Regions from separate parts of the Streptomyces sp. NTD91 genome, predicted to be linked through region 2. Evidence: riboswitches for the same ligand, from Rfam matches in the RefSeq annotation. Region 2 holds a riboswitch; each other region holds the start of a gene.
The links. A riboswitch is a leader RNA that binds a small molecule or an ion and turns the genes downstream of it on or off. The one in region 2 is predicted to bind cyclic di-AMP.
Positions count from the first base shown of each region.

Region 1: linked by a shared signal. The riboswitch ahead of AC5WRT_RS03745 (C40 family peptidase) and the one ahead of AC5WRT_RS21445 (M23 family metallopeptidase) in region 2 are both predicted to bind cyclic di-AMP.
Region 3: linked by a shared signal. The riboswitch ahead of AC5WRT_RS00435 (transglycosylase family protein) and the one ahead of AC5WRT_RS21445 (M23 family metallopeptidase) in region 2 are both predicted to bind cyclic di-AMP.

Region 1 covers NZ_JCAJZW010000002.1:231,434-240,841, forward strand. Annotated here, with positions in the region: gene AC5WRT_RS03720 (DUF5691 domain-containing protein) at 1-1,472, shown strand, start outside; gene icmB (coenzyme B12-dependent isobutyryl CoA mutase small subunit) at 1,574-1,996, opposite strand; gene AC5WRT_RS03730 (esterase/lipase family protein) at 2,222-3,073, shown strand; gene AC5WRT_RS03735 (M23 family metallopeptidase) at 3,295-4,788, shown strand; gene pcrA (DNA helicase PcrA) at 4,847-7,327, opposite strand; cyclic di-AMP (ydaO/yuaA leader) riboswitch at 7,538-7,706, shown strand; gene AC5WRT_RS03745 (C40 family peptidase) at 7,713-8,867, shown strand; gene AC5WRT_RS03750 (tellurite resistance/C4-dicarboxylate transporter family protein) at 9,027-9,408, shown strand, end outside.
Region 2 covers NZ_JCAJZW010000020.1:113,344-122,751, reverse strand. Annotated here, with positions in the region: gene AC5WRT_RS21460 (bifunctional acetate--CoA ligase family protein/GNAT family N-acetyltransferase) at 1-1,982, opposite strand, end outside; gene AC5WRT_RS21455 (HPr family phosphocarrier protein) at 2,160-2,441, shown strand; gene AC5WRT_RS21450 (GntR family transcriptional regulator) at 2,590-3,276, opposite strand; gene AC5WRT_RS21445 (M23 family metallopeptidase) at 3,475-4,221, opposite strand; cyclic di-AMP (ydaO/yuaA leader) riboswitch at 4,234-4,393, opposite strand; gene AC5WRT_RS21440 (M16 family metallopeptidase) at 4,603-5,991, opposite strand; gene AC5WRT_RS21435 (M16 family metallopeptidase) at 5,988-7,382, opposite strand; gene AC5WRT_RS21430 (DNA gyrase/topoisomerase IV subunit A) at 7,641-9,408, shown strand, end outside.
Region 3 covers NZ_JCAJZW010000001.1:96,136-105,543, forward strand. Annotated here, with positions in the region: gene eno (phosphopyruvate hydratase) at 1-534, opposite strand, end outside; gene AC5WRT_RS00435 (transglycosylase family protein) at 883-1,569, opposite strand; cyclic di-AMP (ydaO/yuaA leader) riboswitch at 1,574-1,746, opposite strand; gene AC5WRT_RS00440 (transglycosylase family protein) at 1,924-3,003, opposite strand; gene AC5WRT_RS00445 (cytochrome P450 family protein) at 3,171-4,403, opposite strand; gene AC5WRT_RS00450 (nucleoside triphosphate pyrophosphohydrolase) at 4,538-5,599, opposite strand; gene AC5WRT_RS00455 (SurA N-terminal domain-containing protein) at 5,685-6,338, opposite strand; gene AC5WRT_RS00460 (glycoside hydrolase domain-containing protein) at 6,485-7,312, opposite strand; gene AC5WRT_RS00465 (protein kinase domain-containing protein) at 7,376-8,869, opposite strand; gene AC5WRT_RS00470 (hypothetical protein) at 8,908-9,408, opposite strand, start outside.

The sequences.
Region 1 (9,408 bases), on a different contig from region 2:
GGCTGCGGCCCGCACGAGCCGCGCGCCGGCCCGAACCCGCGCCCGGGGACCCGCGCCCGGCCCTGCCCGCCGCGGCGGGCCGCAGACTGGCCACGCTGCTGGCCGGCCGTTCCGACGGCGGAACAGCTGGCCGCAGGGGCAGCTCACCGGACCTCGTGGAGCTGCTCCCGCAGTGGCTCGCGGTGGCCAACGCGCACGGGTACGCCGCGCCGCCGCAGACGCTGCCCGCCCTGCTGGACGCGGCCCGGGGCCGTACGGATCTGCGCCCGGCGGCGCTGACGTTCGCGGGCCCGCGCGCCCTGTGGCTGGCCCGGCTGAACCCGGACTGGCGCTTCGCACTGCGCGCGGCCCCCGGCGGCGGCGCCACGCTGCCCGGCCCCGAGGACGCCGAAGGGGTGCGCCGGCTGTGGCAGGAGGGGCTGTTCGCCGAGCGCGTGGCCCTGCTGGGCGCGCTGCGCAGCCGTACGCCCGCGCTCGGCCGGAAGCTGCTGGCCTCGACCTGGCCGACGGAGCGGGCGGAGGACCGGCTGATGTTCCTCGACTCGTTGCGCGCCGGCCTGTGCGCCGACGACGAGCCGTTCCTGGAGCAGGCGCTCGGGGACCGCAGCCGCACTGTGCGGGCGACGGCGGCGGAGCTGCTGTCGGCCCTGCCCGCGTCGTCGCTCGCCGCGCGCATGGCCGTTCGTGCCGTGGCATGTGTGGCCCTGGATCGCACCGGGCCGTCGCGGGCGATCGCGGTGGAAGCGCCACTCGAGTGCGACTCCGGCATGGAGCGCGACGGTGTGGTGGCCACACCTCCCGGGGGCAGAGGGGAACGGTCATGGTGGCTGGGGCAGTTGGTGGAGGCGGCGCCGCTGAGCACATGGCCGGGACGGCTGGGCGGGCGGACGGCGCGGGAGATCGTGGCGCTGCCGGTGACGGACGGCTGGCAGGACGAGCTGCACGCGGCCTGGTGCCGGGCGGCGGTACGGCAGCGGGACACCGAGTGGTCGAGGGCGCTGCTGGGCTCGCCGTCGGCGCCGGAGGCGGGTGGGCCGGGCGCGGTGTCGCTGGCGGAGCGCGCGAAGCTGCTGGCCGCCCTGGAGCCGGAGGAACGGGCCGCGTGGGTGGCAGGGTTCATCGCGACGCACGGCCTGTCGGAGGCGTTCCAGCTGCTCGGGGTGTGCGCGGTGCCCTGGGCCGCGCCGCTGGGCCGCGCGGTCGTGGACGCGCTGAACATCGCGCGGGACGCGGGCAGTTACCCGTGGAGTTTCAGCGGGGTGATGGGGCTGGCCGAACGCTGTCTGGATCCTGCGGAGGCCGGCTGGCTGGAGGCGCTGCTGGCGGCACCCGACGAACGGGAGGACGCGGCGCCGGGTGCCGGCGGCTACTGGACGGAGGCGTTCCAGCGGCTGGTGACGACATTGCGGCTCAGGGCGGAGATGACTGCCGAACTGGCACCGGCAGGTGCCCACGGAGCGTCCGGTGGTTGAGGACTGCACCGTCCAGGACGGACGGAGGCCCGGGGGCGGAGCCTTCGGACACGCCGCCCCTCGCTCACCGAACCGACGGCCGACCCGCCACAGACCCCCGCTCAGCCGCCGGAGGCAGCCGGCTGGCGTACGTTCTCCCGCACCCACTCCACGATCGACGCGGTCGTCGCGCCGGGCGTGAAGATCTCCGCGACGCCCTTCTCCTTCAGCGGCGTGATGTCCTCGTCCGGGATGATGCCGCCGCCGAAGACGAGGATGTCCGCGGCGTCGCGCTCCTTGAGCAGGTCGATCACCGCGGCGAACAGCGTGTTGTGCGCGCCGGACAGGATGGACAGGCCGATCGCATCGGCGTCCTCCTGGATGGCGGTGTCCACGATCTGTTCGGGCGTCTGGTGGAGCCCGGTGTAGATGACCTCCATACCGGCGTCGCGCAGGGCACGCGCGATGACCTTGGCCCCGCGATCGTGGCCGTCGAGTCCCGGCTTGGCCACCACCACACGGATCGGACCGGCTGCCACACCCATCACTGCCTCCATCGAACGACCACGGAAGCGATCGCTTCCGTCCGTAACGACAAGTACCGCACTTTTGGCGCGTTCCGCCACCCGTCGTCAAGTGAACGAACGTTATCTCCAGCATCCCGCAACCGGCAGTTTTACGGTGCGCAGCGAGGGGGAAATCACATGGTGGGACATGAGGGCACACGGGGGATCGAGCCGTCCTCCGGCGTGCCGACAGGAGGTCGGCCCATGAAGGTCACCGGGGTACTCCCGCTCTTTCTCCCGTTCTGCCGGCGCCTGTGGCCCGGCAGACTCGCTGGAATCCCCGTGGCGCTGCTCAAGGCGACGGCCCTGGAGGCCGCGATCCTGGCCGGCCATCTCCTGCTGTATCCGACCGGTCTCACCCAGGAGCGCCGCTGCCCCGCCCTGCCGGTCCAGGACGGCACCGCCCAGCTGCCGGTCCGGACGGGCCCGCCGGTGGTGCTGCTGCACGGTTTCATCGACAACCGCTCGGTGTTCGTGTTCCTGCGCCGCAACCTCGCCCAGCACGGCAGGCAGCGCGTCATCTCGCTCAACTACTCCCCCCTGACCTGCGACATCCGTGCCGCCGCCGAGCTGCTGGGCCGGCACGTCGAGGAGATCTGCGAGCACACCGGCAACGAGCGGGTGGACATCGTGGGGCACAGCCTCGGCGGACTGATCGCGCGGTACTACGTGCAGTGTCTGGGTGGTGACCTGCGAGTGCGGACACTGGTCACGCTGGGTACACCACACTCGGGGACCAGCGCGGCGCCGTTGGCCAACGCCCATCCGATCGTGCGCCAGATGCGGCCCGGTTCGCAGGTCATCGAAGAGCTGGCCCGCCCCGCGCCCGGCTGCCGCACACGGTTCGTCAGCTTCTGGAGCGACCTGGACTCGGTGATGGTGCCGCTGGAGACCGCCTGCCTGGAGCACCCCGATCTCGACGCGCAGAACGTCCGGGTGTCCGGTATCGGGCACCTCGCCCTGCCCGTGCACCCCGCCGTCGCGGCCGGGATACGCGAGGCCCTCGAGACCGCGGCCCCTGGAGACCGGGTGGCCGACGGCCTGACGGTCGCGTGACGTGACGACGGACGCGTGACCAACAGGTGGCGAACAGTCACCGCAGGTCGAACGGCAATCGAACTCTCGGCCAAACTCGTGTCCGGTGCCCCCCGAAACACCGCCGAATGCCCGTTTCCGACGGGCACGAAACCAACTGAAGATTGTCGCGCCCAGGTACCGGCGGGTACAGTCGCCGCACTGCTCTGGCAGCCCCTGTTGTCGAGGCGAAAGAGAAGTTGGTGAACGACCGTCACCCGTCGGGGACCATGACCACCCCGGCCCCGGCTTCCGACGCCTCCGCCGCACACTACGACGCCCCGTACGGCACGCAGGAGTCCCCTTACGGCGACCTCACCACGTACGGCGGTTACGACGCCACGGGTTTTCCCGGTGCCTTCTCCACGGACCCGCTCTTCGGCAGCATGCCCGGCGAGCACACCACCGGCGCCTACGACAGCACCCACTGGCAGACCGGCCAGGGGCTGACCTACGACCCGTACGCGGCCCAGCACCACGCCGTCTACGACACCGGCGGTTACGACGCCACCGCATGGACGGTCCCCGCGCAGGCGACGGGCAACGACGTCAGCGGCCAGTGGGACGCGAGCGCCTGGCTGCGGCCCGACCCGTCCGGCGTCGCCGAGCCGACCCAGCAGTGGGCATGGGGCACGCAGAGCTTCGAGTCGGGTACGTACGACGCCACGCAGTGGAACTCCGGCGGGTACGCCGTACCGGCCCAGCACGAGCACGCTGCCGAACCGTTCGGCCTGCAGGACGCCGCCTTCGACCGGACCGGCGACCCGCAGGCGACCACGGCCTTCCCGCAGGTGCCGTACGGGGACGGGACGCCCTACGAGGGCGTCGCCTCCGGCGAACCGCACCCCGAGAGCGAAGAGTACGGCGCCACCGGTGAACTGCCCGCCACGAGCGGTCTGCGGGAGGACCAGGAAGAGGCCGGTGCGGCGCCGGTGACCCGCGGCGGCTCGCGCGGTGCCGCGCGCTCCCGCCGTCGTACGCCCGCCAAGCGCTCCGCCCTGCTGACCGTCGCCGTGCCCTCGGCCTGTGTGATGGGGGTCGCCGGGATCGCCGCCGCCTCGGTGGGCACGTTGACCGGCGGCGGCCAGGACACCACCGCCTCCGCCCCGGACGCGCACGCGGTGAAGCCGTCGGTCGCCAACAGCAAGCTGGACAGCCAGCTGACGACGTTGTCCGCGGGCGCCCACGACTTCGCCGACCGGGCGAGCCGGACGCAGGAGCGGATCGACCTCAAGAACCAGCAGGAGCTGGAACAGAAGAAGGCCGCGGCGGCGGCCGCGCTCAAGGAGCGGCTGCGCCCCAAGTTCGTGCTGCCGGTCACCCAGAAGGGGCTGAGCGCCTACTTCGGCCAGGCCGGTGTGAACTGGATGTCCGTGCACACGGGCATCGACTTCCCTGTCTCGTACGGCACCACGGTGATGGCCGCGACCGACGGCGTCGTCTCCACCAAGTGGAACAGCGCCTACGGCAACATGATGATCGTGACGGCGAAGGACGGCACGCAGACCTGGTACTGCCATCTGTCCAGCTACCGCGTACACGCCGGCACGTCCGTCGAGGCCGGCCAGCCGATCGCCTATTCCGGGAACTCCGGCAACTCCACCGGACCGCACCTGCACTTCGAGGTGCGGCCCGCGGGCGGGGCGGCCATCGACCCGCTGCCGTGGCTGCGCAGTCACGGCCTGGACCCGACCTGAGCGCCCCGGACCGGGTTCCGCGGCCGAGCCCCGCCCGTCCGGCGGGGCTCACGCGTGTCTAGAGCTTCTCCACCGGCGCGTACCGCAGCAGCAGCCGCTTGGGCTTGGCGTCGCCGAAGTCGATCGTCGCCTCCGCGTTGGCGCCCGTGCCCTTCACGGCGACGACCGTGCCGAGCCCGAACTGGTCGTGCGTGACCCGGTCGCCGACGGCCAGCGCGACCACCGGCTTGTCCGTGGTGCGCCGGGTGGCGAACCCGGACGCGCCCGACGCGGACGAACGCGAACGGGACGACGACAGCGAGGCCGCGATCCCGGCGGCCGGACCGGAGGACACCGGCGCCGCCGCTCCCGTCCGCTTCCAGTCCACATGGGTGGCCGGGATCTCCTCCAGGAAGCGGGAAGGAGGGTTGTACGACGGCTGTCCCCAGGCGCTGCGCATCGCCGAGCGCGTGAGGTAGAGCCGCTCCCGCGCGCGTGTGATGCCGACGTAAGCCAGGCGGCGCTCCTCCTCCAGCTCCTTGGTCTGGCCGAGGGCGCGCATGTGCGGGAAGACGCCGTCCTCCATGCCGGTCAGGAAGACGACCGGGAACTCCAGACCCTTGGCGGTGTGCAGGGTCATCAGGGTGATGACGCCGTCGCCCTCTTCGTCGTCCGGGATCTGGTCGGAGTCGGCGACCAGGGCGACCTGCTCCAGGAAGTCGGCGAGCGTGCCGGCCTCTCCCTCGCCGCGCTCCTGCTCGAACTCCAGGGCCACGGCCGCGAGTTCCTGGAGGTTCTCGATACGGGTCTCGTCCTGCGGGTCGGTGGAGGCCTGCAACTCGGCGAGGTAGCCGGTGCGTTCGAGGACGGCCTCCAGCACGGTGGCCGGTCCCGCGCCCGACTCGACGATGGTGCGCAGGTCCTCCATCAGCGTGTTGAACCGCTTGACGGCGTTGGACGAGCGCGCGGCCATGCCGTACGCCTCGTCCACGCGCTTGAGCGCCTGCGGGAAGCTGATCTTCTCGCGCTGGGCGAGGGCGTCGATCATCGCCTCCGCACGCTCCCCGATGCCCCGCTTGGGCACGTTGAGGATGCGGCGCAGCGGCACCGAGTCCTCGGGGTTGGCGAGTACGCGCAGGTAGGCCAGGACGTCCCGGACCTCCTTGCGCTCGTAGAAGCGGACGCCGCCGACGACCTTGTAGGGCAGGCCGACGCGGATGAAGACCTCTTCGAACACACGGGACTGGGCGTTGGTGCGGTAGAAGACGGCGACGTCACCGGCCTTGGCCTCGCCCGCGTCGACCAGGCGGTCTATCTCGTCGGCGACGAACTGCGCCTCGTCGTGCTCGGTGTCGGCGACGTAGCCGGTGATCCGGGCGCCCCGGCCCGCGTTGGTCCACAGGTTCTTCGGACGGCGGGACTCGTTGCGCTCGATGACCGCGTTGGCGGCCGACAGGATGGTCTGCGTGGAGCGGTAGTTCTGCTCCAGCAGGATCGTCGTCGCGTTCGGGTAGTCCTCCTCGAACTGGAGGATGTTGCGGATCGTCGCGCCACGGAAGGCGTAGATCGACTGGTCCGCGTCACCGACGACGCACAGTTCGGCGGGCGGGATGTCGTACTCCCCGGGCGGGGTGTTCTCGTCGCGCTCGCCGGTGCCCACCAGCTCGCGGACGAGCGCGTACTGGGCGTGGTTGGTGTCCTGGTACTCGTCGACCAGCACGTGCCGGAAGCGACGGCGGTAGTGCTCTGCGACGTCCGGGAAGGCGCGCAGCAGGTTGACCGTCGTCATGATCAGGTCGTCGAAGTCGAGCGCGTTCGCCTCGCGGAGGCGTGACTGGTAGAGCGCATAGGCCTGGGCGAGAGTCTTCTCGAAACCGTCGGTGGCCTGGGCGGCGAAGTCCTCCTCGTCGATCAGCTCGTTCTTCAGATTGCTGATCTTCGCACTGAAGGACTTCGGCGGGAAGCGCTTGGGGTCGAGGTCCAGGTCGCGGCAGACCAGTGCCATCAGGCGCTTGCTGTCGGCGGCGTCGTAGATGGAGAAACTGGAGGTGAAGCCGAGCTTCTTGCTCTCGCGGCGCAGGATGCGCACGCACGCGCTGTGGAAGGTCATCACCCACATCGCGTTCGCGCGCGGGCCGACGAGCTGCTCGACACGCTCCTTCATCTCGCCCGCTGCCTTGTTCGTGAAGGTGATCGCGAGGATCTGGCCCGGGTGCACGTTCCGCTCGGCGAGCAGGTGGGCGATGCGGTGGGTGAGCACGCGGGTCTTGCCGGAGCCCGCACCGGCGACGATGAGCAGCGGGGAGCCGGCGTGCCGGACCGCGGCGCGCTGGTTGTCGTTCAGCCCTTCCAGCAGGGCCGCCGCGTCGAGGACGGGGCGCGGGGCGCCGTCGCGGTAGTGGGTGTCCCGGTCCGGCGGCGTGTCGAACTTCCCACCGAACAGATCGTCCGGCAGCGGCTCCGGAGTGTGATCGTCCTCGGGCGGCGGCGGAGGTTCCCCCTCGTGCCCGCGAGGGGCCTGGAGGTCCGCCAGGAAGCTGTCGTCAAAGAGGCTGCTCATCGCTCTACGAGTCTAGGGCGCCCCGCCGACAACCGGTCGCCGTCCCGGAAAGACGGCCGTCACAGGAGGCACGCGAGTCCCCTCACCCTGCGGAATCACCCGATGACATCGCGGTGATCCCGGCGTCGGATCACAAAAATGTATCGGACATATCACGCACCAACCTTCACACTAGTCACACGAGTTGGCTAGGTTGCCGTCGGGCCGCGTGCGCGGCCTCCGCCGAGTCCGGCGCGCCCCGCGGCGCCCGGAGCCGGGGACCCAACCGATCCCGGGGTGAATCGGCCGACTCCCGACGGGACGACGCCGTAGGGCAACCCTTCCGAACCGCCGCCCGAACCCGACAGCTAACCCGGTAGGCGGCCCATTGGAAGGAGTCGCCTCCTTGGCGTCGCACCGCAAGCCGCGCCCCGGCGGGACCTCTGGAGCGGGCCTCCGCACCCCCGCCCTCGCCACCGCAGCCCTCACCTCCATGGCCGTGTTCTCGCAGACCGCCGAGGCCGCCCCGAGAGCCGATCACGACAAGCCCAGCCTGGAGGAGGTCGAGAAGAAGGTCGACGACCTCTACCGCCAGGCGGAGTCGGCGACCGAGAAGTACGACGCGGCCAAGGAGCGGACCGGCCGGCAGCGGGGACGTGTGGACGCTCTCCGCGACGAGCTCGCCCGGCGCACCGAGCGCCTCAACAAGGCCCGCGACGAGCTGGGTTCCTTCGCCGCGGCCCAGTACCGCACCGGTGCCGCCGCTCCCGACACGGCCACCTTCCTGCTGGCGAACGACCCGCAGGACTACTTCGACCAGAGCCAGCTCATGAACCGGCTGACCTCGCGGGAGAAGAGCGCGGTGGACGCCTACATCGGCGAGCAGGCCGCGACGATGAAGGATCGGCGGCAGGCCGCGGAAGGCCTGCGGACGCTGGACGCGTCGCAGCACGAGTTGCAGACCGCCAAGGCCACCGTGCAGCAGAAACTGGCCTCCGCGCGCGAGCTGCTGTCGTCGCTGACGGCCCAGGAGAAGGCGCGGCTGGCCGCCATCGAGCGGGAGAAGCAGCAGGAGGCGGCACGCAAGGCGGCCGAGCTGGCGAAGCGGCAGGCGGCTCAGCAGCAGACCGGCTCGTCCTCGTCGTCCTCGCCGACGGGGTCGGGCTCCGGCTCGGCCGGGTCCACGACAGCCGGCTCGTACGACACGAAGGCCGAGAAGGCGATCGCCTTCGCCCGTGCGCAGATCGGCAAGCCCTATGTGTGGGGCGCCACCGGCCCGGACTCCTACGACTGCTCCGGTCTCACCCAGGCCGCCTGGAAGGCCGCCGGCGTCACCCTTCCGCGTACCACGTACGACCAGGTCGATGCAGGCACCACGGTCTCGCTGACCGACGCGCGGCCGGGTGATCTGATCTTCTTCTACGACGACATCAGCCACGTCGGCATCTACATCGGCAACGGCATGATGATCCACGCGCCGAAGCCGGGCGCGTACGTCCGCGAGGAGTCCATCTACTACGGCGGCGAGTCGATCATCCACAGCGTGGTGCGCCCCGGCTGACCGGCCCGGTCCGCGTGCACCCCAGGCGCGGTACGGGCATGCTCCGTCCGCACGCGCGCGTGGCCGTTGTTCTCACGTCCATCACGCGCGTGCAGGCGTTTTCCCCTCCCCCCGCGCGCCCTTCCCGGGCGGGGCGCCGCGGCTCCCTAGCATCGGCACATGCCCGGCATTTCAGGTCTGCGCGCGTGGGGGGCGGAGCGGTCCCCCGCGGCCGGGTCCGCGGTGATGGCGACCGGCACCCTGTCGATGGGCCTGCATCTGACCGGCGCCGAGATCCTTTCCCGAGCGGCGTTGGCGCTGGCCTGGGTGGCCTGGGTCGCGCTGGCCGCCGCCTTCGTGCTGCGGCTGGTCGCCGAGCCGTCCCGCTGGATGGCCGAAGCGGAGGGCCCGGGCGCGCTCACCTCCGTCGCCGCGACCACGGTGCTGGGCACCCGGATGTCCGCCCTGGGCTGGCAGACCACGGCCGAGGCCCTGCTGGCCCTCGCCGCGCTGCTCTGGCCGGTGCTGCTGTTCCTGGTCGTACGGCGCTGGAGGCGGCGCA
Region 2 (9,408 bases):
TAGGCGGGGATGAGATGGGTGCCCTCCGGGGGTGGTCCCGCGGCGGGCAGTCGTTCCGCGGGGCGAAAGGACAGGCCCTCGCCGCCGGGCGCCTTCTCAGCGGCCTGCGGTGCCGTACTGGCCGCAGCCGACAACGCTTCCGCAAGTCCCCCCAGCTCCACGTGCACCACCAGCACCGGCTTTCCCGGCACTGCCGCCGCGGCCGACCGCAGCGCCTCGGCCAGCTCCGCGTCCCTGGGCGACGCCTCCCCGATGGCGGGGATCGCCGTGACGACGACGGCGTCGTTCGTGTCGTCCGCCAAGGCCCGTGCCAGCGCGCCGTGGAAGTCCTCCGCCGTCGCCCCGGTCGTCAGGTCCAGCGGACGCGACGGCCGCAGTCCCTCCGCCAGACACCGGTCGTACGTCAGCACGCCCAGCGACTCGGAGTTGCCGAGGATCGCCACCCGGGGCCCGGCCGGCAGCGGCTGCCGGGCGAGCAGCAGGCCCGTGTCGACCAGTTCGGTGATCGTGTCGACCCGGATCACTCCGGCCTGACGCAGCAGCGCGGAGACGGTGGCGTGCGGCAGCCGGGTGGCGCGCACCGCGTGTCCCTGCGGCGCGGAGCCGACCCCCTGCACCACGACCAGTGGTTTCACCGCCGCCGTCCGCCGCGCGAGGCGGGTGAACTTGCGCGGGTTGCCGATGGACTCCAGGTACATGAGGGCGACGTCGGTCTCCGGGTCGTCGTACCAGTACTGGAGGACGTCGTTGCCGGAGACGTCCGCGCGGTTGCCCGCGGACACGAAGGTGGACACACCGGTGACCCCGGTGACCCCTCCGCCGCGCCGGTGCAGCCGGGACAGCAGGGCGATGCCGATGGCACCGGACTGGGCGAACATCCCGATGCGGCCGGGGCGCGGCATCTCCGGGGCGAGGGAGGCGTTCAGCCGCACGTCCGGCGCGGTGTTGATGATCCCGAAGGCGTTGGGCCCGATGATCCGCATGCCGTACGCGCGCGCCTGCCGCACGAGCGCCCGTTGCCGCTCGCGCCCGTCGGACCCGCTCTCGGCGTATCCCGCGGAGAGCACGACGAGCCCCTGCACTCCGTGTACTCCGCACTCCGCGACCACGGCGGGCACGTGCTCGGCGGGTACGGCGACCACGGCGAGGTCCACGTGCTCGCCGATGTCGCGCACGCACCGGTACGCCGGCACCCCGTCGACCTCGGCGACGTTCTCCGGGAAGGCCTTGTTCACGGCGTACAGCCGGCCGCCGTAGCCGGCGTCCCTGAGGTTGCCGAGCACGCTGCGGCCGACCCCGCCTGCGGCGCGGCCGACGCCGACGACCGCCACGGAGCCGGGCCTGAGCAGCCGCCGCACCGAACGGGCCTCGGCGCGTTGCTCACGCGCGCGTTGCACCGCGAGGGAGCGGTCGGTGGGCTCGAGGTCGAACTCCAGGCGGACCACGCCGTCCTCGAAGCTGCGCTTCTGGGTGTAGCCGGCGTCCGTGAACACCTTGATCATCTTGGTGTTGGCGGGCAGCACCTCCGCGGTGAAGCGGCGGATGCCGCGCTCGCGGGCGACCGCGGCGATGTGTTCCAGCAGGGCGGAGGCGACCCCGCGGCCCTGATGGGCGTCCTGCACCAGGAAGGCGACCTCGGCCTCGTCGGCGGGTGCGGACGCCGGCGCACCGTCGGCGCCGATGCGGTCATAGCGTACGGTGGCGATGAACTCGCCGCCGATGGTGGCCGCGAGTCCCACCCGGTCCACAAAGTCGTGGTGCGTGAAGCGGTGGACGTCCTTGGCGGAGAGCCTGGGGTACGGCGCGAAGAAGCGGTAGTACTTCGACTCGTCCGAGACCTGCTCGTAGAAGCTGACCAGGCGGTCGGCGTCATCAACGGTGATGGGCCTGATGCGTGCGGTGCCACCGTCGCGCAGCACCACGTCCGCCTCCCAGTGAGCGGGGTACTGGTGCCGGTCCTTCCGGTCCGCCGAGGTCTGCATGGGCCCCAGAGTACGGCTCGCGTCCGACAACGGCGCAGGGCAGTCTGTGGAGGACGACACGTCGGACCGAGGCCGCGGTCCGACGGTGCCCCGGGAAGGACGCGGGTCCGATCCGGGCATGCTTCACGATGTGGGAAACTGGTCTAGACAACCCTGAAGACTGAAGGGCAGCAACACATGGCTGAGCGCCGCGTCAACGTCGGCTGGGCCGAGGGCCTCCACGCCCGCCCCGCCTCCATCTTCGTCCGAGCCGCCACGGCCGCAGGCGTCCCGGTGACGATCGCCAAGGCTGACGGCACCCCCGTCAACGCGGCCTCCATGCTGGCTGTCCTGGGTCTGGGCGCCCAGGGCGGCGAGGAGATCGTCCTGGCCTCCGACGCCGAGGGTGCGGACGCCGCCCTGGACCGTCTGGCCAAGCTGGTCTCCGAGGGCCTCGAGGAACTGCCCGAGACGGTCTGAAGTCCAGCGCGCCGATGACCGAAGCCGCGTCGCCCTTTCCGGGGCGGCGCGGCTCCGCCCTTTTCTGGGCACATTGCGCACACACCTGAATTCGCGCAGCGGAAATACACCACCACCGAATTACTCTTCTTTGTATACGGCGTCCGTGTTAATGCCGGAGGCCCGACATGTTTACGGCGTGTTGCGAAGTCCTCACACGCTCCGCGGCCCGGGGAAAACGCAGCCGGTGCGCGGCCGTCGTGCGCTCGGTGTGCAGCGCCGTGAGCGCCCGCGCGCGTTCGCCGTCGCCGCGCGCCACCGCGTCGACGATGGCGCCGTGCTCCGCCCAGGCGTCCACGGGGCTGGCCGGCGCCTCCACCGCGTACATCCAGGCGATCTTGTGCCGCAACTGGGTGAGCATCGCGGTCAGCGAGGGGCTGCCGCAGGCCTGGGCGAGCGTCTCGTGGAACCAGCCGCCCAGCGAGCGCAGATCCTCGCTGTTGCCCCTCCTCGCCCGCTCCTGCCCCAGCCTGACCAGGCCGCGCAGCACCTTCAGATGGGCGTCGCTGCGCCGCTGGGCGGCCCGGGCGGCCCCGAGCGGCTCCAGGAGCATCCGCATCTCCAGCAGGTCGACGGCCTCCTGCTCGGTCGGCTCGGCCACGCACGCGCCCGCATGCCGGCGCGTCACGACGAAGCCCTCGGCCTCCAGAGTGCGCAGGGCCTCCCGGACCGGGACACGCGAGACGCCGTAGCGGCGGGCCAGGACTTCCTCGGTGAGGCGGCCGCCGCGCTCGTGCACACCGGCGATGATGTCGTCCCGGATCGCCGTGCACACCGAGTGCGCCGGAATACGCATGCCCGACCTCCGCCTTAATCCCCGTGAAACGCCGACGATGGACGCCCGTTCCGTGACTCTATTCCAATGAGCCGGAATTTCCGACGGCGGGCCGGAAGCAATGGATATTTTTTGGTCAGCGGACCGGGGCGGAGCCGGTGGGAAAACGGCGAAAGCCCCGGCCGGTGGGCCGGGGCCGCGTCCGCCGTCGCCGGGGCGTCAGACGTTCACGCCGTGCTTGCGGAGGTAGGCGACGGGGTCGACGTCGGAGCCGTAGTCGGGCGTCGTACGGGCCTCGAAGTGCAGGTGCGGGCCCGTGGTGTTGCCGGTCGCGCCGGACAGGCCGATCTGCTGGCCGGGGACGACCCGCTGGCCGACCGAGACGCCGATGGACGACAGATGGCCGTACTGGGTGTACATTCCGTCGGCCATCCTGATCACGATCTGGTTGCCGTACGCGCCGCCCCAGCCGGTGGAGACGACGGTGCCGGAGCCGACCGCGTGGACGGGCGTGCCGCCTGCCGCGTGGAAGTCGATGCCGGTGTGCGAGCCGGACGACCACAGGGAACTGCTGGCCTTGTAGCCGGTGGAGACGTAGGAGTCCGCGATCGGGGCGACGAAGGTGTTCAGCAGGCGCCTGCGCTCGGCCTCGCGCGCCGCGCGCTCCCGGGCCTGCCGTTCCTGCTTCGCCTTCCTGACCGCGGCCTCCTCGGCCGCCCTCTGCTCGGCGGCCCGCTTCTGCGCGGCGGCCTGCGCGTCGATGTGCTCGGCCACGTCGTCGCTGACGGTGAGGACCGGGGTGAGGCCGGTCTGCTCCACGGTGTTCTCGGCGGCGAGCGCCGGGGAGGCGGCGAGGGCGCCGAGGACACCGGTGGTGGTGAGGGCCGCGATACCGGCCGCCTGAGCGGAGGTGCGCTTGACCCGGCCGGGCTTGCGGTGCTTCCCGGTGGCGCACGTGAACGCCATGGAGTGGCTTGTCCTTTCCTTCCCTCTCGCCTACCGGGTTAGCTGACGGGTTCGGAGCAGGAAGGTCTCCTACGGGCCCCACACCGTTCGCGCGGGCGCCCGATTCACCCCAGGGACGTGGGTCCCCGGCTCCCCTGGCTCGCGCCGTACGGGGACTCGGCGATGCTGTCCGGTGCCGCGGGTACGCGCACTGCCGACGAACAGCCCGCACGACGCTACGGAAACCCGCTTCCGAATCCCAAACGAAGCGGGGCCTTTGTTGCGCATCCCACAGGGCAGACACGCAACCTCCGCCTCAAATCGGGCATCTGAGGAAGGGAGTGGAACAGCCCGGGGCTCCGACGGTCCGCGGACCGTCGGAGCCCCGGGCGCGCATGGCGGCTACTCGGCCGCCACGACGGTCACTTCGCCGATGCCGAGCGCCTCCACCGGTGCCTTGATCCGGGAGGCGTCACCGACCAGCACCGTCACCAGGCGGTCCACCGGGAAGGCGTTCACGACGGCGGCCGTGGCCTCCACCGTGCCCGTGGCCGCGAGCCGCTGATACAGCGTCGCCTGGAAGTCGTCGGGCAGGTGCTGCTCGACCTGGTCGGCCAGCGTGCTCGCCACGGCCGCCGCGGTCTCGTACTTCAGCGGCGCCACCCCGACCAGGTTCTGCACCGCCACGTCCCGCTCGGCGTCGGTCAGGCCCTCCGCCGCGAGGGTGCGCAGCACCTTCCACAGGTCGTCCAGCGCGGGACCGGTGTTGGGGGTGTCCACGGAGCCGCTGATGGCGAGCATCGACGCACCCGTCCCGTCCGGCGCGGACCTGAGGACCTGCCCGAAGGCGCGCACCCCGTAGGTGTAGCCCTTCTCCTCACGCAGGACGCGGTCCAGTCGGGAGGTGAGGGTGCCGCCGAGGCAGTACGTGCCGAGCACCTGGGCGGGCCACACGCGGTCGTGCCGGTCGGGTCCGATCCGGCCGATGAGCAGCTGCGTCTGGACGGCGCCGGGCCGGTCCACGATGACCACGCGCCCGGTGTCGTCGGCGGTCACCGGCGGCACGGGCCGCGGCTCGCCCGAGGTGCCGGTCCAGGCGCCCAGGGTGTCGGCGAGCAGCGCGTCCAGGTCGACGCCGGTGAGGTCGCCGACCACGACCGCGGTGCCCGTGGCGGGACGTACGTGCCGGTCGTAGAAGGCGCGCACGGCAGCGGCGTCGATCTTCTCGACCGTCTCCTCGGTGCCCTGGCGGGGGCGCGACATGCGCGCGGCCGCCGGGAACAGCTCCTTGGAGAGCTCCTTGGCGGCGCGGCGCGAGGGGTTGGCCAGCTCGTGCGGGATCTCGTCCAGGCGGTTGCGGACCAGCCGCTCGACCTCGCTCTCGGCGAAGGCGGGCGCCCGCAGGGCGTCGGCGAGCAGGTCGAGGCCCTTGGCAAGGCGGGAGGCCGGGACCTCCAGGCTGAGCCGGACGCCGGGGTGGTCCGCGTGCGCGTCCAGGGTGGCGCCCGCGCGCTCCAACTCGGCGGCGAACTCCTCCGCGGAGTGCTTGTCGGTGCCCTCGGAGAAGGCCCGCGCCATGATCGTGGCGACACCGTCCAGACCGGCCGGCTCGGCGTCCAGCGGCGCGTCCAGCAGCACCTCGACGGCGACGACCTGCTGGCCGGGGCGGTGGCAGCGCAGCACGGTCAGGCCGCTGTCCAGAGCCGAGCGCTCGGGGGCCGGGAACGCCCACGGCCTGGCCTCGCCGGGCTGCGGCTGGGGGTGGAAGTCCATGGTGGCGAGCTCGGTCACTTGGCCGTCTCCTCGTTCTCGTTACCGGCCTCTACGGTCGCTTCCTGCTCCGGGTCCTCGGGGACGTCGGCGTCCGGGGCCTCCTGGGGGGCCTTCGGCTCGTACACCAGCACCGCGCGGTTGTCGGAGCGCAGGCGCGCCTTGGCGATCTCCTGGACCTCCTCGGGGGTCACCTCGAGGACGCGCTTGACGGCAGTGAGGGCGAGCTGCGGGTCGCCGAACAGGACGGCGTACCGGCACAGTTCGTCGGCGCGGCCGGCGACCGTGCCGAGCCGGTCCAGCCACTCGCGCTCCAACTGGGCCTGGGCGCGCTCCATTTCCTCGGGCGTGGGGCCCTCCTCGGCGAACCGGGCCAGTTCCTCGTCGATGGCGGCCTCGATGACCGGTACCTCGACGTCCCCGGAGGTCTTCACGTCCAGCCAGCCCATGGAGGGCGCGCCGGCCAGGCGCAGCAGGCCGAAGCCGGCCGTGACGGCCGTACGGTCGCGGCGGACCAGCCGGTTGTAGAGGCGGGAGGACTCGCCACCGCCGAGGACGGTCAGGGCGAGGTCGGCGGCGTCGCACGCGCGTGTGCCGTCGTGCGGGAGGCGGTAGGCGGCCATCAGGGCGCGCGCCGGGACCTCCTCGACGACGACCTCGCGCTTCTGCTCGCCGATGACCTCCGGCAGGGAACCGTCGCGGGGGGCGGGCTTGCCGTCGTGGGAGGGGATCGACCCGAAGTACTTCTCGATCCAGGCGAGGGTCTGCTCGGGGTCGATGTCGCCGACCACGGAGAGCACCGCGTTGTTCGGCGCGTAGTAGGTGCGGAAGAACCGGCGGGCGTCCTCCAGGGTGGCCGCGTCCAGGTCCGCCATGGAGCCGATCGGCGTGTGGTGGTAGGGGTGGCCCGCCGGGTACGACAGGGCGGTCAGCTTCTCGAAGGCGGTGCCGTAGGGCACGTTGTCGTAGCGCTGGCGGCGCTCGTTCTTGACCACGTCCCGCTGGTTCTCCATGGACTCGTCGTCCAGGGCGGCCAGCAGGGAGCCCATCCGGTCGGCCTCCAGCCAGAGGGCCAGCTCCAGCTGGTGGGCGGGCATGGTCTCGAAGTAGTTGGTGCGCTCGAAGCTGGTGGTGCCGTTGAGCGAGCCGCCGGCCCCCTGCACGAGCTCGAAGTGGCCGTTGCCCTTGACCTGCGCCGAGCCCTGGAACATCAGGTGCTCGAAGAGGTGAGCCAGGCCGGTGCGTCCCTTGACCTCGTGGCGTGAGCCGACGTCGTACCAGAGGCAGACCGCCGCCACCGGGGTCAGGTGGTCCTCGGAGAGCACCACGCGCAGACCGTTGGCCAGGCGGTGCTCGGTCGCTGTCAGGCCCCCGGAGCCTGCCTCGGCTGTGGTCGTGTGACCCATGGGCATGTGCGTCCCTTCGCGAGCGGAGGCGGTTGTCAAAACCGCGGTTTTCCTGCCGTTCCTGCCACTGTATGCACAGCGTGCGGGAGCTCGGCGGCGTTCCGGCGGGACGTACGCCCTCAGCGGATCCCGTAGCCTGCTGCGGACCCGCCCCGAAGCCCGCCGGAGGCCGGCCGGGACGGGTCGTGGCACGGGTTGTCAGTGCCTCGGTCCACAATGGTCCGCGTCAGAACCGTCAATCCTTTGAGCAAGGAGCCGGCAGCGATGGCCCGCCGCAGTACGAAGACCCCGCCGCCCGACGACTCGTACGAGGAGAAGATCCTCGACATCGACGTCGTGGACGAGATGCGTGGCTCCTACCTCGAGTACGCGTACTCGGTCATCTACTCACGCGCCCTGCCCGACGCCCGTGACGGCCTCAAGCCGGTGCACCGCCGGATCGTGTACCAGATGAACGAGATGGGCCTGCGTCCCGAACGCGGCTATGTGAAGTGCGCGCGTGTCGTCGGCGAGGTCATGGGCAAGCTGCACCCGCACGGAGACGCGTCGATCTACGACGCCCTGGTGCGCATGGCCCAGCCGTTCTCCATGCGCGTGCCGCTCGTCGACGGCCACGGCAACTTCGGCTCGCTGGGCAACGACGACCCGCCGGCCGCCATGCGGTACACCGAGTGCCGGATGGCCGAGGCGACGAGCCTGATGACCGAGTCGATCGACGAGGACACGGTCGACTTCGCCCCGAACTACGACGGCCAGGAGCAGGAGCCGGTGGCGCTGCCCGCCGCCTTCCCGAACCTGCTGGTCAACGGCTCCTCGGGCATCGCGGTGGGCATGGCGACGAACATGCCTCCGCACAATCTGCGCGAGGTCGTCGCCGCCGCCCGCCACCTGGTCAAGTACCCGAACGCGGACCTGGACGCCCTGATGAAGCACGTCCCGGGCCCGGACCTGCCCACCGGCGGCCGGATCGTCGGCCTGGACGGCATCCGGGACGCGTACGCGACGGGCCGGGGCACCTTCAAGATGCGCGCGACCGTCTCGATCGAGACGGTGACCGCCCGCCGCAAGGGCCTGGTGATCACGGAACTGCCGTTCGCGGTCGGTCCGGAGAAGGTCATCGCGAAGATCAAGGACCTGGTCAACAGCAAGAAGGTCCAGGGCATCGCCGACGTCAAGGACCTCACCGACCGCGAGCACGGACTGCGCCTGGTCATCGAGATCAAGAACGGCTTCGTGCCGGAGGCGATCCTGGAGCAGCTGTACAAGCTGACCCCGATGGAGGAGTCCTTCGGCATCAACAACGTCGCCCTGGTGGACGGTCAGCCGCTCACCCTGGGCCTGAAGGAGCTGCTGGAGGTCTACCTCGACCACCGCTTCGACGTGGTCCGGCGCCGCAGCGAGTTCCGCCGCGGCAAGAGGCGGGACCGGCTGCACCTGGTCGAGGGCCTGCTGACCGCGCTGGTCGACATCGACGAGGTCATCCGGCTGATCCGGTCCAGCGAGAACTCCGCACAGGCCAAGGAGCGCCTGATGCAGCGGTTCTCACTGAGCGAGGTGCAGACGCAGTACATCCTCGACACGCCGCTGCGCCGGCTCACCAAGTACGACCGCATCGAGCTGGAGGCGGAGAAGGAAAGGCTCACCGCGGAGATCGCGGAGCTGACCCGGATCCTGGAGTCCGACACGGAGCTGCGCAAGCTGGTCTCGGCCGAACTGGCCGCCGTGGCGAAGAAGTTCGGCACCGACCGGCGTACGGTCCTGCTGGAGTCGGCGGGCGCCACGGCGGCCACGGTGCCGCTGCAGGTCGCCGACGACCCCTGCCGGGTGCTGCTGTCCTCGACGGGTCTGCTGGCCCGTTCGGCGACCGCCGAGCCGTCCCCGCAGGAGGCGGGCGCCAAGCGGGTCAAGCACGACGTGATCGTCTCGGCGGTCCCGGCGACCGCGCGCGGCGAGATCGGCGCGGTGACCTCGACGGGCCGGCTGCTGCGGATCAGCGTGGTCGACCTGCCGCAGCTGCCGGAGACGGTGACGG
Region 3 (9,408 bases), on a different contig from region 2:
GGAGAAGGACTCCGCGCCGATCGGGGCGATCATGAACTCCTGGATGTCCACGTTGGAGTCCGCGTGCGAGCCGCCGTTGAGGATGTTCATCATCGGCACCGGCAGCAGGTGCGCGTTGGGACCACCCAGGTAGCGGAAGAGGGGGAGGTCGGACGCCTCGGAGGCGGCGTGGGCGACGGCGAGGGAGACGCCGAGGATGGCGTTGGCGCCGAGGGAGCCCTTGTTGTCGGTGGCGTCCAGGTCGAACATGGCCTGGTCGATCAGCCGCTGCTCGGTGGCGTCGTAGCCGACCAGCTCCGGGCCGATCTGCTCGATGACGGCGAGGACGGCCTTCTCGACACCCTTGCCCTGGTAGCGGTTGGGGTCACCGTCGCGCAGCTCGATGGCCTCGAAGGCGCCCGTCGAGGCGCCGGACGGGACGGCGGCACGACCCGTGCTGCCGTCGTCGAGGCCGACCTCGACCTCGACCGTGGGGTTGCCTCGGGAGTCCAGGATTTCCCGGGCTACGACGACGTCGATGGACGGCACGAGCATCTCCTTCTTGGGATGTGACGCTGGAAGTGCGGGGCGTGTGCCTTGCGGCTGCGCCGTGCGACTAGAGCCTAACCGTCCCCGGGGCGCCGGCCACCGACCGACCGTCCCGTGGACAGGAGGGACACGCAGACGGTACCCATTGTTCACCGCCGGAACAAAGGGGGTGCGGAAGAAAAGCGGGGAACGGCCGGGCAAAGAAAAGCCCCGCCCCGGCGCGTACGGGGGAACACGCGCCGGGGCGGGGAGCCCGTGGGGAGGGGGGTGGCCCTCACGAGGCCTCCCGTGCGGGGCGGCGGCTGTGAGGGCGCCGTGGGCCCGGCCGGAGAGCCGGGTGTCACTCCCCGGCTGTCACTTGAGGTGCAGCTGCTGGCCCGGGTAGATGAGGTCGGCGTTCTTCACGATGTCCTTGTTCAGCTGGAACAGCTTCTGCCAGCCGCCCTGCACGCCGTGCTTGGCGGCGATGGAGCTGAGGGTGTCGCCCTTGACGACCTTGTACTCGCCGTCACCCTTCTTGACCTTCGTGCCGGTCGCGGTGGTGACGGTCTTGTTCGCCGACGGGGCCGTGCGCGTGGTGGAACGGGTGGCGGCCTGCTGGCCGGTGGAGCGGGTGGTGGTGCCGCTCGAGGACTTCGTGGAGGCCGCGGGAGCGGAGCCGTTGTACGGAGTGCTCGACAGGCCGGTGCCGCAGACCGGCCAGGCGCCCTTGCCCTGACCCGCGAGGACCTTCTCGGCGACGGCTATCTGCTGCGCCTTGCCGGCCAGGTCGGCGCGCGGGGCGTAGGCGGTGCCGCCGTAGGCGGCCCAGGTGGAGTTGGTGAACTGCAGGCCGCCGTAGAAGCCGTTGCCCGTGTTGATGGACCAGTTGCCGCCGGACTCGCACTGGGCGACGGCGTCCCACTGGGAGGCGGTGGCGGCGGAGGCGTTGCCCGCCGCCATCAGCGGGGCGGCGACGGCGGCGCCGGTGACACCGGCGAGAGCGACGACGCGGACGGCCTTGGACGGGCGGCGGTGCTTGCCCTTGGCGGAAAACAGCATGGATCGATCCCCTCACCGACGCCTGCGAGGTGAGCTGTCGGGTTCGGGCCGGTTGAGTTGCCCGGCCGCACACCCGCTTGCGCGAGGTGCGGCTTCACCCCTAGCCGGTCCAGACTGAACTGCTGGGCGCGGCACTTACCTTGGGTCCCCCGCTCCTGCCTACGGCGCTTGACGCGACGACTGTTCCCGGGCAACCGCTGGCAGGATTCGGCGTGTGCGACTGCCGGGGCTCGTGGTGACGAGCGGTCCTGACCGTAGACATGCCGTCGGCGGAATTTCAAAGACGATCAGGGCTTCTGAGACTCATCCCACACTTTCGCCAAACCGGACATCACTGATCAAGTAGGGCGTCAACTAGTCCTGTTCCGCGCCCTTTTCGCCGTCGATTTTCAGGGTCTGACCGGCGGCGATGCGGTCCGGGTCGGCACCGATGACCTTCTTGTTGCTCTCGTAGAGCGCGTGCCAGCCGCCGTCGACACCGAGCGAGTCGGCGATGGAGGCGAGGGAGTCGCCCTCGCGGACGGTGTACGTGTCCGGTCCGTGGCCGGCGTGACGGCCGGAAGAGGCGTCGCCCTGACCGTTTGTCACGCTTTCGTCCGCACTCGCGCCACGGTGACGTCCGCCACTGCCGAGCGCTCCGGTGTCGACCAGGCTCCAAGAACCGGCACTCTGCTGGTAATTGTCCGAGTTGTCAGCACCGGGCATCGCGGTGGAAGACCCGGCGCCCCCCTCTGAGCTTCCGTCGCCCTGCGAGGCGGACTCGTGAGTTTTGTCCGGCTTGGGGGTACTGGTTCCGGCGGAACCGGTCGGATCCGGGGTCCCGGTGGCATCGCCACCGGGGCTCGGGGCGGGCGTGCCGCTCGCGCCCGAGGAGGGGCTGGAGGAGTCGGAGCCGGAGGAGTCCGAGCCGGGCGCGTGGCCCGAACCGGCGCCGCTGGAGGACGAATCCGGCAGACCGGACGAGCCGGAGCCGTCCGCCGAGCCGGAGGTGTCGTTCGAACCGCCACTGCCGCCGGATGCGGAGCCGCCGACACCGGTGTCGACGTCGAGCGAAGCGGAGTGGGAGGTCAGCCCGGCGGTCAGCGCGCACATGGCCCACGGCGCGGTGCCCCGGTCGGCGAGGATCTTCTCGGCGACGGCTATCTGCTGGTTGCGGCTGGCCTGGTCCGCACTCGCGGCGTACTGCGTGCCGCCGTACTTGTCCCAGTCCTCCTGCGAGATCTGCAGACCGCCGTAGTAGCCGTTCCCGGTGTCCGCGCTCCAGGATCCGCCGCTCTCGCACTCGGCGACCTTGTCCCACGTGGTGCCGTCGGCAGCGTTGGCGCTCGCGGCGCCGAGCAGCGGGATGGCGATGGCGGAGCCGGTCACTCCGGCCGCGACGAGGAGGGCCGGAGCCTGACGGGGGCGACGGTGACGACCGTTCCCGGAGAGCATGCGGAAGCCTTTCGTGCGACTGCGGAACCGGCGCGGCGAACAGTGCCCTCGCCACGCTGATGGGTGAACGTAGCGCCAGACGATCACTTGTCACAAGTTAATGCCGCGTAGATCACGTGAAGATCACATAATTGAACGTCCGTCACTTTTACCCGCACGGAGTGTGTTCAGGCGGTGGGTGTGAACTCCACGGGGAGGGTGCGCAGGCCCCGCATGATGAGCCCGCCGCGCCACCGCAGGTCGGCCGGATCGGCGCCGAGCCGCAGGTCGGGAAGGCGGGTGAGCAGGGTGGCCAGCGCGGTCCGGGCCTCCAGCCGGGCGAGCGGCGCGCCGAGGCAGTAGTGGATGCCGTGGCCGTAGCCGAGGTGCTGGTTGTCGCGGCGGGCGAGATCCAGCACATCGGGGTCGGCGAACCGCTCCGGATCCCGGTCCGCAGCCGCGAGCACCACGAGCACCGGGTCGCCCGGCGCGATGTCCTGTCCGCCGACGGTGAGCGGCTCGGTGGCGAACCGCCAGGTGGCCAGCTCCACCGGCCCGTCGTAGCGCAGCAGCTCCTCCACTGCGGTCTCCAGCAGGCCGCTTTCCCCCTCGGCCAGGGAGGCCTGGAGCCGCTCGCGCTCCCCGTGGTGGGTGAGCAGGGCGTAGGTGCCGTTGCCGATGAGGTTGACGGTCGTCTCGAAGCCGGCGAACAGCAGGATGAAGGCCATCGCCGCGGCCTCGTTCTCGGTGAGGTGCTCGCCGTGGTCGGAGGCGCGGATGAGACCGGAGATGAGGTCCTCACCGGGCGCGGGCTCAACGGGCAGCGCCTCGCGCTTCTTGTGGATCAGCTCGGCGAGGTAGCCGCGCATCTTCTTCACGGACCGCGCGACCCCGCCCCTCGGCCCTCCGCCGTGCCGGATCATCATTCCCGCCCAGTCCCGGAAGTCGTCCTGGTCCTCGCGAGGGACGCCGAGCAGGTCGCAGATGGCGTAGATGGGCAGCGGGAAGGCGAACTCGTGGATGAGGTCGACGGAGCCCTCCCCGGCGAACCGGTCGATGAGACGGTCGGTCAGCTCCTGCACGCGCGGCCCGAACTCGGCGACCCGGCGGGGTGTGAACGCCTTGCTGACCAGCCTTCTGAGCCGGGTGTGGTCCGGCGGATCGATGTTCAGCAGATGCGTCATCAACTCCGCCTTGCGCTCGCCCGGGATGCCGGTCCTGCCCTTGGCGTGCGCGGGCTCGTCGTGATGCGCCGGGTTCTTGCTCAGCCGCTGGTCGGCGAGGGCCTGCTTGGCATCTCCGTACCGCGTGACCAACCAGGCCTCCACCCCACTGGGCAACCGCGTCCGGTGCACCGGCGCGTGCTCACGCAGCCAGGCGTAGGCGGGATAGGGGTCGGTGGCGAACTCCCAGGTGAACAGGGCGGGTACGGGACCTCCGGCGGAGCCCTCGGCGAGGGCCGGGGAGGGGCCGGGGGGCGGGTCCCCGGCCGGTGCCGGGGCGGAGCCGAGGGCCGAGCCCTCGGCAGGGCTCGGGTGGGGGTGGGGCCGGTCGGTCACGGGTCGACCGTATCCGGGGCTTCGTGGCCCTCCGCGTCACGGTGGCCGGTGCGGGTGCGGTGTATCGCCCCGGGGGCGACTCCCTCCGCCTCACGGATGGCGTCCCGGTACGCCCGTGCCGCCGCGCGCAGGGCCGCCTCCGGGTCCACGCCCTCCGCATCGGCGCGGGCCGCCAGGGCCAGCAGCCGGTAGCCGACGCCCTCGCCCTGCGGCAGCGGCACGTCCAGGCCCGCCGTACGCGCGCGGGAGACGAGCTTGGCGGCGAGGGCCAGGCCGGGCTGGCCGAGCGGGACGCCCTCGGTCACCGACGCGCGCCGCTTCTCCTCGGCCTTGGTGCGCAGCCAGTGCTCCTTGACGTCGTCCGGCGTCTCCGCCTTCTCGTCCCCGAAGACGTGCGGGTGCCGGTGGACCAGCTTGGCGACGATGCCGCCGGCCACGTCGTCGACCGAGAACGGAGCGTCCGGATGCTCCTCGGCGATCCGGGAGTGGAAGACGACCTGGAGGAGCACGTCGCCCAGCTCTTCGCGCAGCTCCTCGCGGTCACCGGTCTCGATCGCCTCGACCAGTTCGTACGCCTCCTCTATGCCGTACTTCGCGAGGCCCTCGTGGGTCTGCCGGGAGGACCACGGGCACTCGGCGCGGATGCGGTCCATGACCTGCACGAGGTCCAGCAGGCGGGCGCCGGGCAGGTCGTAGGAGGCGGGCAGCAGCTCCAGGTCCGGCATGGCCACGCGGCCGGAGCCGGCCAGCCGGGCCAGGCCGTCGGTGAGCGCGGGCTCCCCCTCGCCGGTGGTCACGACCACGACCGTGCGCCCGCCGGCGCACGCGTCGACCAGCTCCTGCGCCGTGGGGGACGCCTCCCGGACCGCTATCCCGGCCTCGCGCAGATACGGCAGCTGCGGATGCGTGCCGTCCGCGCACAGCACGGCGTCGGCGTCGCGCAGGGCCTGCCAGGCGGGCCAGGACAGCAGGCCGGGGGCGACACGGTGACTCGTGGTGAGCAGGACGACGCGGCCGGGACCGGCGGCGGGGACGAGGTCGGGACTGGATGCGTTCACGATCCGAACGTAACCCACCCCGCCCAGGAGTGGATCTGGTTGTCCACAGGGCGGGGGCGGTCGTGTGATCGTACGACCGGCTGCCCTATGCGGTCAGCGGCTGACCGCCCGACGCCGTCGTGACCTCCCGAACCCAGGGCGTCTTGGCGTCCACACGGCTGCTCTTCTGCACGTCCCAGGTGCCGTAGCGCGGGTTGAGGTCGATGCGCAGTTCCTGGGAGGCCTTGGACAGGGCCTTCCAGAAGGCGGGCTGGGTGGTGTCGGTGCCGAGCTGCCGGGCCAGCTTCTGCGCCTCCAGCTGGAGCCTGAGGTTGTCGTCGAGGCGGGCGGGCGCGATGCCGTACTTCTGCAGCCAGGCGGTCTGCAGGCCCTTGGCGCCGCCGGCCTGCTGCTCCAGACCCGTGCGCATCTGCTGGACCTCCTCGCGGGTGACCGTGATGCCCGCGTCCTGCGCGGCGCGGTGCAGCACCCGGTCGAGGACCATGTTGGACAGGGTGTCCCGGGTCAGGCTGCTGGTGGAGGCGAGGACCTGCTGGTACTGGGTCTCGTCCGGCACCGCGGACCGCTGTGCCGCGCGGACCTCGTCGACCCGGCTCTCCAGCTGCGCGACGGTGATCCGCTGCCCGCCGACGACGGCCGCGGCGCCGGGGTGCGCGTCGTTTCCGCAGGCGGTCAGCAGGGGTGCCGCGGCGGCGATCGCGGCGGTGAGGACGAGCGCGGTGCGACGGCGGCGGTGCAAGGGGACCTCCAGGGGGAGATTGTGCGGCGGTGCACAAAGTCTTGCGGTGATCGATGTTAGGCAGCGCCCAGGCTCAGGCCAACCCATTCGACCAACGATTCACCACGACTTACGGCACCGCCGCGCCCCGGCCGGACGGTCCCGGCTCAGCCGGTGATGGCCACCGGCCCGTCCCAGGCGTCACGGTCGACGGTGAACGTGACGCCGCCGTGCGTCTCCTTGCTGTTGACCATGTACTGATGGCCGCGGCTGTGGTCGGTGAACTGGGTCGACCCCCACGGCCAGTCCGCGGTCGTCGTGTTCTGCTTGTCCCACAGCGCGTACCAGAGGTTGCCCGGCAGGTCCGTCTTGTCCTTGGCGGTGGCGATGGCCTTGGCGCTGGAGCTCGTGAAGCCGTAGTAGCCGGCCCGGTACGTCTTGGCGTGCAGCCCCTTGTCGAAGGCGCGCACGTACGTGAGCACGGCGTCGTTGCACGACGTGTTGGTGATGTCGTACGCCTCCATGTCGAGGTAGATCGCGCTGCCCGCCTTCATGCCGAGCGCGGAGGCCTTGGCCACCGCGTCGGTGGCGTCCGAGGCGCCGAGCGAGGCGGCCGTGGACGCGGTGATCTTCTCCGGGTTGGAGCCGGACCGGCAGGGCGGCTGGGCGCCGACGTAGATCGGGATGAGCTTCCAGCCCACGGAACTGACCGACTTCACCCAGGAGGCGGTGAGGTTGGGCTGGGAGCAGCCGCGGTTCCTGCCGCCCACATAGACGGCGGCGGCACCGTAGAAGCCGGTGTGCCAGGCCTTCATCGCGGACAGCGAGGGCGCGGCGCAGGTGTCGAACGCGCGGCCGGTGAAGGTCTTCTGCGCGGGCCAGCCGGTGGCGGCCATGGAGGTCTGCGCGGCGATCCCGGCACCGGCGACGACGGCCGCGCCGGCCACCGCCCATGTCAGGTATCTGCGCTTCTTGGACTGACGATGGCCGGCCATGATCCCACCCCTGTTGTCGTACGTCGCCTGGTTGAGCGAAGCGCAACGTATCAACTGCCGCCGCTAGCCCCGCACCTGGCCCAGCCACTGGAGGGTGCGCCGGATCTCCAGGGCCATCGGCCAGCCGGGCCCGTGCAGCCTCTCCACGTCCATCAGCAGCCGGGCGAGGGTGTCGTGGGCGGACGTACGGTCACCGAGGGCGAGCAGCAGATGGCCGATGCGCCGGCGCACCTCGTGGGCGAGCTGCGGGTCGCCGGAGACGTACTGGTTCTCGTAGTACGGCAGCAGCGTGCGGTACTCGGCGAGCGCCGCCGCCGGCTGGCCCAGCTGCTCCAGGCACTGCGCGGCCTCGTAGCGGTAGCGCAGCGACTGCGGGTCGGCCCGGCCGGCCTCGGCGGCGCGTTCGTCCGCGAGCCGGCGCAGTTCGGGCAGCGCGCGCCGGTACTGCCCGTCGTCCATGAGCGTGGCCGCGTACTGCTTGCGCAGCGTGCGCACGACCGGGGAGTGCTCGCCGTGCTGCTCGGCGGCGGCCGGCAGGATGGCGCCGAGAATGTCCACGGCCTGGGTGATGCGCCCCTCCCCCAGCAGCCGCTTGACCTCCTCGACGGCAGCGGCGACATCGGGCTTCTCGGCCACCGGCGGCGCCGGAGCGACGGGGACGGGCTGGGGCGCGGGGGTCCGCGCGCGGTCCGGCCAGGGAGCGTGCGGGCGCAGGAAGGGGCGCGTGGGGTCCAAGGGGGCCCCGGTGGGCGTCCCGCGCGCGGGCAGGAGCGCCGCCAGGTCCTCGTACACCTCCTGCGCGGACGTGGGCCGGTGCTGCGGGTCCTTGGCGAGCAGGCGCAGGACCAGCGCCTCGAGCGCCTCGGGAACCTCGGAGCGGACACGGCGCACCGGCAGCGGCGGCTCGTACAGGTGCCGGTGCAGCACCCCGAGCGCCGTGGAACCCGCGAACGGCACGTCCCCGCTGAGCAGTTCGTGCATCAGCACCCCCAGCGCGTACAGGTCCGTGTACGGGCCGACCGCCCCGCCCATCGCCTGCTCCGGCGCCATGTAGGCGGGCGAGCCGATCGGGGAGCCGGTGTGGGTGAGCCGCGTGGTGTCGGTGTCCATCACGGACGCCACGCCCAGGTCCAGCACGGTGACCGTGCCGTCCTGCTTCACCATCACGTTGCGCGGCTTGAGGTCACGGTGCACGATCGGCACGGCGTGCACGGCACTCAGCACGGCGCACAGCTGCGCGGCCACCGCGACCGCCCACTGCCACGGGTAGGGGTCGTGCTCGGCGAGATGGTCCGAGAGGTCGGCGCCGTCGACGTACTGCATGACGAGGAACAGCTCCTCGCCCTCGCTGCCCGCGTCGTGCACGGTCACCAGGCCGGGGTGGTCCACCTGCGCGGTCACCCGGCACTCGCGCATGAACCGGCGGCGCAGCTCCTCCGCCTCCTGGCCCGCCACCTTGTCGGGGCGCAGCAGCTTCACCGCCACGCGCCGGTCGAGCCGCCGGTCGTACGCCGTCCACACCTGGCCCATGCCGCCCTGCCCGATGAGGGTGGACAGTTCGTACCGGCCGGCGACGACACGTCCTGTCGCCACGCTCACCTTCCGCCCTCGGAGCCGTCGTCACGGCCCTCGTGCTTGCGCAGGTAGTCGCTCAGCTCGTCCAGTTCGGCGCGCACCTGCTCGATGTGGCTGGGCGCCGGGCGCTGCGGCGGCTGGGGCGCGGGCGCGTGCGGTACCGGCGGCGGGGTGTGCGGGGCGACCGGAGCCGGCGGGAACGGCGTGTCGTGGGCCGCCCTGCCGATCGGGACGGTCGCCGCCGTGTACGGGTTCACCGGGCCCGGAAAGGCGTAGCCGCCGTGCGCCGACGCCTGGGCCGCGTACGCCTGCCGCCGGCGCGCGTAGTGGCGGATCTCCGCGGCGAGGTAGTACACCATCGTGCCCACCAGGGTGCCCAGCAGCAGGACCAGGCCGAAGTAGCCGAGCGGGGTGTGTATGTCGTCGCCGGATTCGGTGCCTATGAGCACCAGGCTGAGGATGTCGGCGACCAGCGCGGCGCCGAACAGGCACCAGTCCACCGCCCGCCGTGTGACGGCCGC